Linked DNA regions of Rhodobium gokarnense. The protein of the gene in region 1 interacts with the protein of each later gene in a pairwise test. Links are inferred from orthologs where the notes say so. Each region holds a gene or a part of one and is shown in the gene's direction. Other genes may lie near its edges.

What was found. The genes of interacting proteins can lie anywhere in the genome.
Region 2: the proteins of leuS (region 1) and ligA interact in binary tests that used the Escherichia coli proteins (3 or more experiments, as listed by UniProt). The link is inferred for Rhodobium gokarnense from one-to-one orthologs.

What each region holds. Positions count from the first base shown.
Region 1 is NZ_JAOQNS010000008.1:143,463-148,705, forward strand. The notes cover bases 830-3,963. They hold leuS (leucine--tRNA ligase), read left to right. Parts: upstream 830-1,147; coding sequence 1,148-3,763; downstream 3,764-3,963. Other genes in these bases: lptE (LPS assembly lipoprotein LptE), read left to right, coding at 3,810-3,963. In the rest of the region: M2319_RS14925 (OmpA family protein), read right to left, coding at 1-173; M2319_RS14930 (L,D-transpeptidase), read right to left, coding at 194-826; more of lptE, read left to right, coding at 3,964-4,298; holA (DNA polymerase III subunit delta), read left to right, coding at 4,326-5,243.
Region 2 is NZ_JAOQNS010000003.1:320,012-322,983, reverse strand. It holds ligA (NAD-dependent DNA ligase LigA), read left to right. Parts: upstream 1-398; coding sequence 399-2,546; downstream 2,547-2,972. Other genes in the region: M2319_RS06730 (GNAT family N-acetyltransferase), read right to left, coding at 2,710-2,972; recN (DNA repair protein RecN), read left to right, coding at 1-5. UniProt on the Escherichia coli protein: DNA ligase that catalyzes the formation of phosphodiester linkages between 5'-phosphoryl and 3'-hydroxyl groups in double-stranded DNA using NAD as a coenzyme and as the energy source for the reaction.

The sequences.
Region 1 (5,243 bases):
TCCTCTTCGCTGCCGGTCCGCATGTTTTCAAAGCCGGGCGCCGGCGCGTTGGTCTTGTCGGGCGTTGCGACGGACGAAAGACCGCCTGCGCAGGCGCCGAGCGCCAATGCCGCGGCAACCACCAGTACCGAAAGGCCGATCCGCCGGCCGCCAGCCCCCGTGAACATGCTCATCTGGAACTCCCCCCGGGGATTTAACCCTTGTGCTCGGCGATATGCTTCAGCACCAGCACCTCCGTGCCGATCGGGCAGCGCTGGTAGAGGTCGATGACGTCCTCGTTGAACATGCGGATGCAGCCGGACGAGACGTCGCCGCCGATCGTCCAGGGCTCGGTCGTCCCGTGTAGCCGGTAGCCGAGGTCGCCGCCGTTGCGATAGAGATAGAGCGCGCGCGGCCCGAGCGGATTGCGGGCGCCCCCTTCGACGGCCGTCGGCAGGTTCGGCTGGCGCTTGCGCATTTCCGGCGGCGGCACCCAGCGCGGCCAGATCGCCTTGCGATCGATGCGCGCCCGCCCGTACCACTTGAAGCCCTCGCGGCCGACGCCGACGCCGTAGCGCAGCGCCGTCTGGTTCTCCCAGATGACGTAGAGGAAATGGTGCTTGGTATCGACGACGACGGTGCCGGGCTTTTCCGAGCTGAGGTATTTCACCATCTGCCGCTGCCAGCGCTTGTCGATCTTCTTGAAGTTCGTCGAGCGGAAGGTGATGCCGTTGTCGGTGACCGGCGCGCCGTAATAGGCGGCCGCAGAGGCATGAGCTGTACCACTGGTGCCGACCGCAGCGAGCGCGGCCGCACCGGCAATGAAGTCCCGTCGGGAAAGCTCCACGATGAATTCCTCCCTGGCGGCCTTGATGCCCGCTCGACGCCCCGTCCCGTGCGGTATTAGGCGCAGAGAACGCGAAAGGGTCAAGTCGTCGCAGTCCGGCGCACCGGCCCGCGACCGAAGACAACGCAGTAAACCGACTTGCGATCGTGGCGGCGGACCTCCGCCCGGCTCGACCGCACCGTCGCGCTTGCACCACAGGCCCTCGGGGAAATGGCCAAAAAGGGCGCGTTGATCGGCCCAAGCCATTGACCGGTGACCCGGTTTCTGGTGAAGGTCGCGCCACCGAACGTCCCTCACACTCCGAAAGACACAGACAGCACGATGGCGAGCGCGCGATACAACGCCCGCGAGGCGGAACCGAAATGGCAGAAGATCTGGGACGAGGCGGGCGTCTTTCGCACCGACAATGACGACCCGCGCCCGAAATACTACGTCCTGGAGATGTTCCCCTATCCGTCCGGGCGCATCCATATGGGCCACGTGCGCAACTACACCATGGGCGACGTGGTCGCCCGCTACAAGCGCGCCAGGGGCTTCAACGTGCTGCATCCGATGGGCTGGGACGCCTTCGGCATGCCGGCGGAAAACGCGGCCATGCAGAACAAGGTCCACCCCAAGGAGTGGACCTACGCCAACATCGCGGCGATGCGCGCGCAGTTGAAGTCGATGGGCCTGTCGCTCGACTGGGCCCGCGAATTCGCCACCTGCGACGTCGACTATTACCACCGCCAGCAGAAGCTGTTCCTGGACTTTTTGAAGGCCGGCCTTGCCTACCGCCGCAAGTCGAAGGTCAACTGGGACCCGGTCGACCACACCGTGCTCGCCAACGAGCAGGTCATCGACGGTCGCGGCTGGCGCTCCGGCGCCCTCGTCGAACAGCGCGACCTGACCCAGTGGTTCTTCAAGATCACCGACTTTTCCGAGGACCTTCTGGAAGCGCTCGGCACCCTCGACCGCTGGCCGGACAAGGTGCGCCTGATGCAGGCGAACTGGATCGGCCGTTCGGAAGGGCTGCACGTCCGCTTCGAATTCACCGACACGCCGCCCTCGGGCGATGCCACGCTGGAAGTCTTCACCACGCGGCCGGACACGCTGTTCGGCGCGAGCTTCATGGCGCTGTCGTCGGAGCATCCGGTGGCGAAGGCGCTCGCCGAGACCAACCCGGAAATTGCGGCGTTTGCCGAGGAATGCCGGCGCATGGGCACCAGCGTCGTCGCCATCGAAACGGCGGAAAAGAAGGGCATCGACACCGGGCTCAGGGTCAAGCACCCGTTCGATCCGGAAAAGACCCTGCCGGTCTATATCGCCAACTTCATCCTCATGGACTACGGCACCGGCGCCATCTTCGGCTGTCCGGCCCACGACCAGCGCGACCTCGACTTCGCCCGTGCCTACGGCCTGCCGGTGACGCCCGTCGTCGCCCCTTCCGATGCCGATGCGGCAAGCTTTGAGGTCGGCGACGAGGCCTTCGTCGACGACGGCCGGCTGATCAATTCCGAATTCCTCGACGGCCTGTCGATCCCGGACGCCAAGGAGGAGGTCGCAAGCCGCCTGGAAGCCGTCACCATCGACGGCGCGCCGCAGGCGACCCGCAAGGTCAATTTCCGCCTGCGCGACTGGGGCATTTCCCGTCAGCGCTATTGGGGCTGCCCGATCCCGGTGATCCATTGCGAGGCCTGCGGCACCGTGCCGGTGCCCGAGGCCGACCTGCCGGTGAAGCTGCCCGAGGACGTTTCCTTCGACACCCCCGGCAACCCGCTCGATCGCCATCCGACCTGGAAGGACGTGCCGTGCCCGCAATGCGGCAAGCCGGCCCGGCGCGAGACGGACACCATGGACACCTTCGTCGATTCGTCCTGGTATTTCGCCCGCTTCACCGACCCCAAGAACGACGCGCCGACCGATCCGAAGGTCGCCGACGCCTGGCTGCCCGTCGACCAGTATATCGGCGGCATCGAGCACGCCATCCTGCACCTGCTCTATTCGCGCTTCTTCACCCGGGCCATGAAGGCGACGGGCCATCTGGACCTGAAGGAGCCCTTCGGCGGCCTCTTCACCCAAGGCATGGTCACCCATGAGACCTACCGCTCAAAGGGCGGCGACTGGGTCAACCCGGCCGATATCCGTATCTTTGAGGACGGCGGCACGCGCCGCGCGGAAATGCTGGAGGGCGGCGCCCCGGTCGAGATCGGCCCGGTGGAGAAGATGTCGAAGTCGAAGAAGAACACCGTCGACCCCACCGACATCCTGCAGACCTACGGCGCCGACACCGCCCGCTGGTTCATGCTCTCCGACACCCCGCCGGACCGCGACATCCAGTGGACCGATGCCGGCGCGGAAGGGGCTCACCGCTTCGTCCAGCGCGTCTGGCGCATCGCCTCGGAAGTCGCCGAGCTGAAGGACGTGCCGGCGACACGCCCGGCGGAGTTCTCCGCCCCGGCGCTGGAGGTCCGCAAGCTCGCCCACAAGACCCTTGCCGCCGTTGAGAGCGACATCGAGCAGCTCGCCTTCAACCGCGCCGTCGCCCGCCTCTACGAGCTCGGCAACGGCCTCGGCAAGGCCCTGGCGGCCGCCAGGGACCCGTCGCACGACACCGCCTTCGCCCTCCGCGAGGCCGCGGAAATGATGATCCGGATGATGGCACCGATGACGCCGCATCTGGCCGAGGAATGCTGGAAGGCCCTCGGCCAGGAGACGCTGCTCGCCTCGGCCGAGTGGCCGGCGGTCGAGAAGGACCTTCTCGCCGAGGATACCATCGTCCTGCCGGTCCAGGTCAACGGCAAGCGGCGCGGCGAGGTCACCGTCGCCCGGGATGCGGCCAACGCCGAGATCGAATCCGCCGCCCTTGAGATCGACGCCGTGCAGAAGGCCTTGCAGGGCAAGCCGCCGCGCCGCATCATTGTCGTCCCGCAACGCATCGTGAACGTGGTCGCCTGATATGTCTCATCGACGGGAGCCGACACGCCGGACCCTGGTTCTCGGCATGCTTGCTGCGGCAGGCTTCGGCCTTGCCGGCTGCCAGGTCACCCCGCTCTACGGCACGCTGCCGTCCGGCGGCACGGTCCGCGACGACACCCGGGCGATCCGCATCGAGCCGGCGACCACCCGCGTCGGCCAGGAACTGCGCAACGAGCTGATTTTCGCCTTTACCGGCGGCGGCAGCGCCGCGGCGGAGGACCGCTACAGCCTCAGGATCGTGCTGTCCGAACATGAATCGGCCGTCGGCGTTGAAAAGCTCGCCGACGTTCCGGCCGCCTATTTCATTCTCGTGCGCGCGTCCTTCGTTCTCACCGAGATCGCCACCGGAACCACGGTGCTGTCCGGATCGAGCTTTGCCAGCGCGTCCTACGACTTCTCCACCCAGCGCTTTGCCAATCTGCGCGCCAAGCGCGACGCGGAAGACCGGGCGGTCAAGGTGATTTCCGACGACATCCGCACCCGCATCGCCGCCCATTTCGCCACCGCCGGCTGACCCGATGCCCGACCCCGGGAGCCCGCCATGGCCTTGATCAAGGGCCGCGACATCGACCGGTTCCTGAAGTCCCCGCCCGCCGACCTTGCGCTCGTCCTCGTCTTCGGGCCCGACACCGGCCTCGTCAACGAGCGCTGCAAGGCCCTGGTGAAGACGGCGACCGCCGGCTCCGAAGACCCCTTCGCCCTCGTCACCCTCGATGCCTCGGAAATCGCCTCCGATCCGAGCCGGCTTGCCGACGAGGCGCTGCAGATCGCCATGTTCGGCGATCGCCGCACGGTCTGGGTGCGCAACGCCGGCACCCAGAACATCGTCCCCGCCGTCGAGCCGCTCATCGCCGAACCGCCGACCGATTCCCTCGTCGTCATCGAGGCTGGAGACCTTAAAAAAGGCACGGGGTTACGGCGTCGTTTCGAAGCCGATTCGAAAGCCGTGGCGATCGCCTGCTACGCCGATGCCGCCGCCGACCTCGACCGCCTGATGGACGAGGAGGCGAATGCGGCCGGCCTTGAGATCGACCGCGACGCCCGGCAGGCCCTCCATGCGCTGATCGGCGCCGACCGCCTCGCCTCGCGCGGTGAACTGGCAAAACTCTGCCTCTACGCCCGCGGCGACAAGCGCATCACCATCGAGCATGTGGCCGCCGTCGTCGGCGACGCCTCCGGTCTGGCGGTGGACGAGCTGATCGACGCGGTCTTTGCGGGCAGCATAGACCAGGTCGTGCGCAACTATCGCCGCATGATCGCGGCCGGCACCTCGCCCGCCTCGATCGGCACGGCGACACTCCGGCACATGCAGATGCTGCACCGGGCCCGCGCCGACGTCGATGCCGGCTCCAGCGCGGAGACCGTCGTCGCCCGCGCGCGCCCGCCGATCTTCTTCCGCCGCCGCCCGCACATCACCCGCGCGCTTTCCCGCTGGAGCTCGCACCGGCTGGAACATGCC
Region 2 (2,972 bases), on another replicon or contig:
CGTGAGGGGGTGGGTGGCCCCCAAACGATAAGCACTAGCATCAAGGTCAGCGCATGCGGTTCTGACTGGCGCCCGCACCCCACTCCGCGTCATTGCCGGGCTTGACCCGGCAATCCATGAGGCCTTTCAAAACAATCAGTTGGCAGCTTTTTCGCTCGGCTGACAACACGGTCCGGCCCAGCAGACCGGGAACGCCTGCTGGCCTATTGAAGCGACAATACCTATAGGATAGGCAACATGGATCACCGGGTCTGGGCCCGGTGATGATGCCGAGTGTGTGGGTGTCGGATGCGGTTGGTCGCGGGCGCTTGCCTTGGTCGACCTCCGCGTCATGAAGACGGACGGACGGAACGCCGGGAAACGGTCGCGGGGCGCCGGGCCAACGAGGAGAGAATCGCGTGGCGGACGGGTCGCAAAAGAAGCCGGTTGAAGAGCTCACCGAAGAAGAGGCCGCCGCGGAGCTCGCCCGGCTTGCCGAGGAGATCGCCGGCCACGACCGCCGCTACTATCTGGACGACCAGCCCTCGGTCAGCGATGCGGACTACGACGCGCTGCGCCGCCGCAACCAGGCGATCGAGGAAGCCTTTCCGGAACTGAAGCGCGAGGATTCGCCGACCGAGCGGGTCGGCGCGGCGCCGACGGGGGCGTTTTCCAAGGTCCGGCACGCGGTGCCGATGCTCTCCCTCGACAATGCCTTTTACGACGAGGACGTCGCCGATTTCGCCGCCCGCGTGCGCCGGTTCCTGGGGCTTTCCGCCGACGAGGAGCTTGCCTTCACCGCCGAGCCGAAGATCGACGGCCTGTCGCTGACGCTACGCTACGAGAACCGCAAGCTGGTGGTGGCCGCGACCCGCGGCGACGGCACGGAGGGCGAGAACGTCACCGCCAACGCGCGGACCATCGACGACATCCCGGTGACGCTGCCTGAACGCGCGCCTGAACTCGTGGAGGTGCGCGGCGAGGTCTATATGACCCACCAGGCGTTCGAGGAGCTCAATGCGCGCCAGGAGGCGGCCGGCAAGCAGACCTACGTCAATCCGCGCAACACGGCGGCCGGGTCCCTGCGCCAGCTCGATGCGTCTGTCACCGCCGAACGGCCCTTGAAATTCTTCGCCTATGCCTGGGGCGAGATGAGCGAATTGCCGGCCGACACGCAGTATGAGGTGGTCTCCGCCTTTGGCGATTGGGGTTTTTCGGTCAATCCGGCGATGCGGCTCTGCCGGACCATCGAGGAGATGCTCCAGACCTATCGCGAGATCGAGGAGGGCCGGGCGAGGCTCGACTACGACATCGACGGCGTCGTCTACAAGGTCGACCGGCTCGACCTGCAGCGCCGGCTCGGCTTCGTCTCGCGCTCGCCGCGCTGGGCCATCGCCCATAAGTTTCCGGCGGAGCGGGCGACGACCGTCGTCAACGCCATCGAGATCAATGTGGGGCGCACCGGCACGCTGACGCCGGTGGCGAAACTGCAGCCGGTGACGGTCGGCGGCGTCGTCGTTGCCAACGCGACGCTGCACAACGAGGACTATATCGCCGGCATCGGCGGCAAGGGTGAGGTGATCCGCGACGGCAAGGACATCCGCGTCGGCGACACCGTCACCGTGCAGCGGGCCGGCGACGTCATCCCGCAGATCGTCGATGTCGACCTCGACAAGCGGCCGGAGGACTCGGCTCCTTACGAGTTCCCGACGACCTGTCCGGTCTGCGGCTCCCATGCCGTGCGCGAGGTGGCGGAAAAGACCGGTCGGATCGATGCGCGGCGGCGCTGCACCGGCGCGTTAATCTGCCCGGCCCAGGCGATGGAGCGGCTGAAGCATTTCGTCGCCCGCGATGCCTTCGACATTGAGGGGCTCGGCGCCAAGCAGGTGGAGACTTTTTATCAGGACGGGCTGATCAAGCAGCCGGCCGACATCTTCCGGCTTCGGGACGAGGACGCCAAATCCCTCAAGAAGCTGAAGGACCGCGAGGGCTGGGGGCCGAAGTCGGTGGACAATCTCTTTGCCGCCATCGACGAGCGGCGCTCCATCGACCTCTACCGCTTCATCTATGGCCTCGGCATCCGCCATGTGGGCGAGACGACGGCAAAACTGCTCGCGCGCTCCTATGGGAGCTTTGCCGCCTTCCGCGAGGCGATGGAAGCGGCGACGGACCGGGAAAACGAGGCCTGGGCCGACCTCAACAACATCGACGGCATCGGCGAGGTGGTGGCCGACGCCATCGTCGAGTTCTTCGCCGAGGAGCACAATCGCGAGGCGATCGACGCGCTGCTTGCCGAGGTGACGCCCCAGGAGGCCGAGACGATCGCGGCGGACGGCTCGCCCGTTGCCGGCAAGACGGTGGTCTTTACCGGTTCCCTGGAGCGCATGACCCGCGACGAGGCCAAGGCCATGGCCGAGCGCTTCGGCGCCAAGGTCTCCGGCTCGGTGTCGAAGAAGACCGATCTCCTCGTTGCCGGTCCGGGCGCGGGCTCGAAGCTGACCAAGGCCAAGGACCTCGGCGTGGAGGTCATCGACGAGGACGGCTGGTTCGATCTGGTGGGGGCTTAAGAGGTGCTTTCGTGGGATTGAGTATCCGTCATCGCGAGGAGCCGTAGGCGACGCGGCGATCCAATGCCGCTTGCTCGGAGTGCGCGGCTTTCTGGATTGCCGCGTTCGCTTCGCTCACTCGCAATGACGTATTTCGGATAATATTGCTTGTGCGTTTGGCGCCCTAAAGCCGCCTGACAAGATAGCGCACGGTCTTGCCGCGGTTGGAGAGATGTGCCTGCCCCGCCTCCTCGAAGCCCAGTTTCGCGTGGAAGGCGGCGGAGCCGGGATTCGGCGGTTCGAGATTGACCTCACAGCCGATCACGGTGCGATCTGCGGTGCGCGCTCTTCGAAAGAGTTCCTCATACATCTGGCGGCCGAGGGCCCGGCCCTTCTGCCCGGCGGAAACGACGATCCGGTCGACATAGACGAAGCGCGGAAACCGGT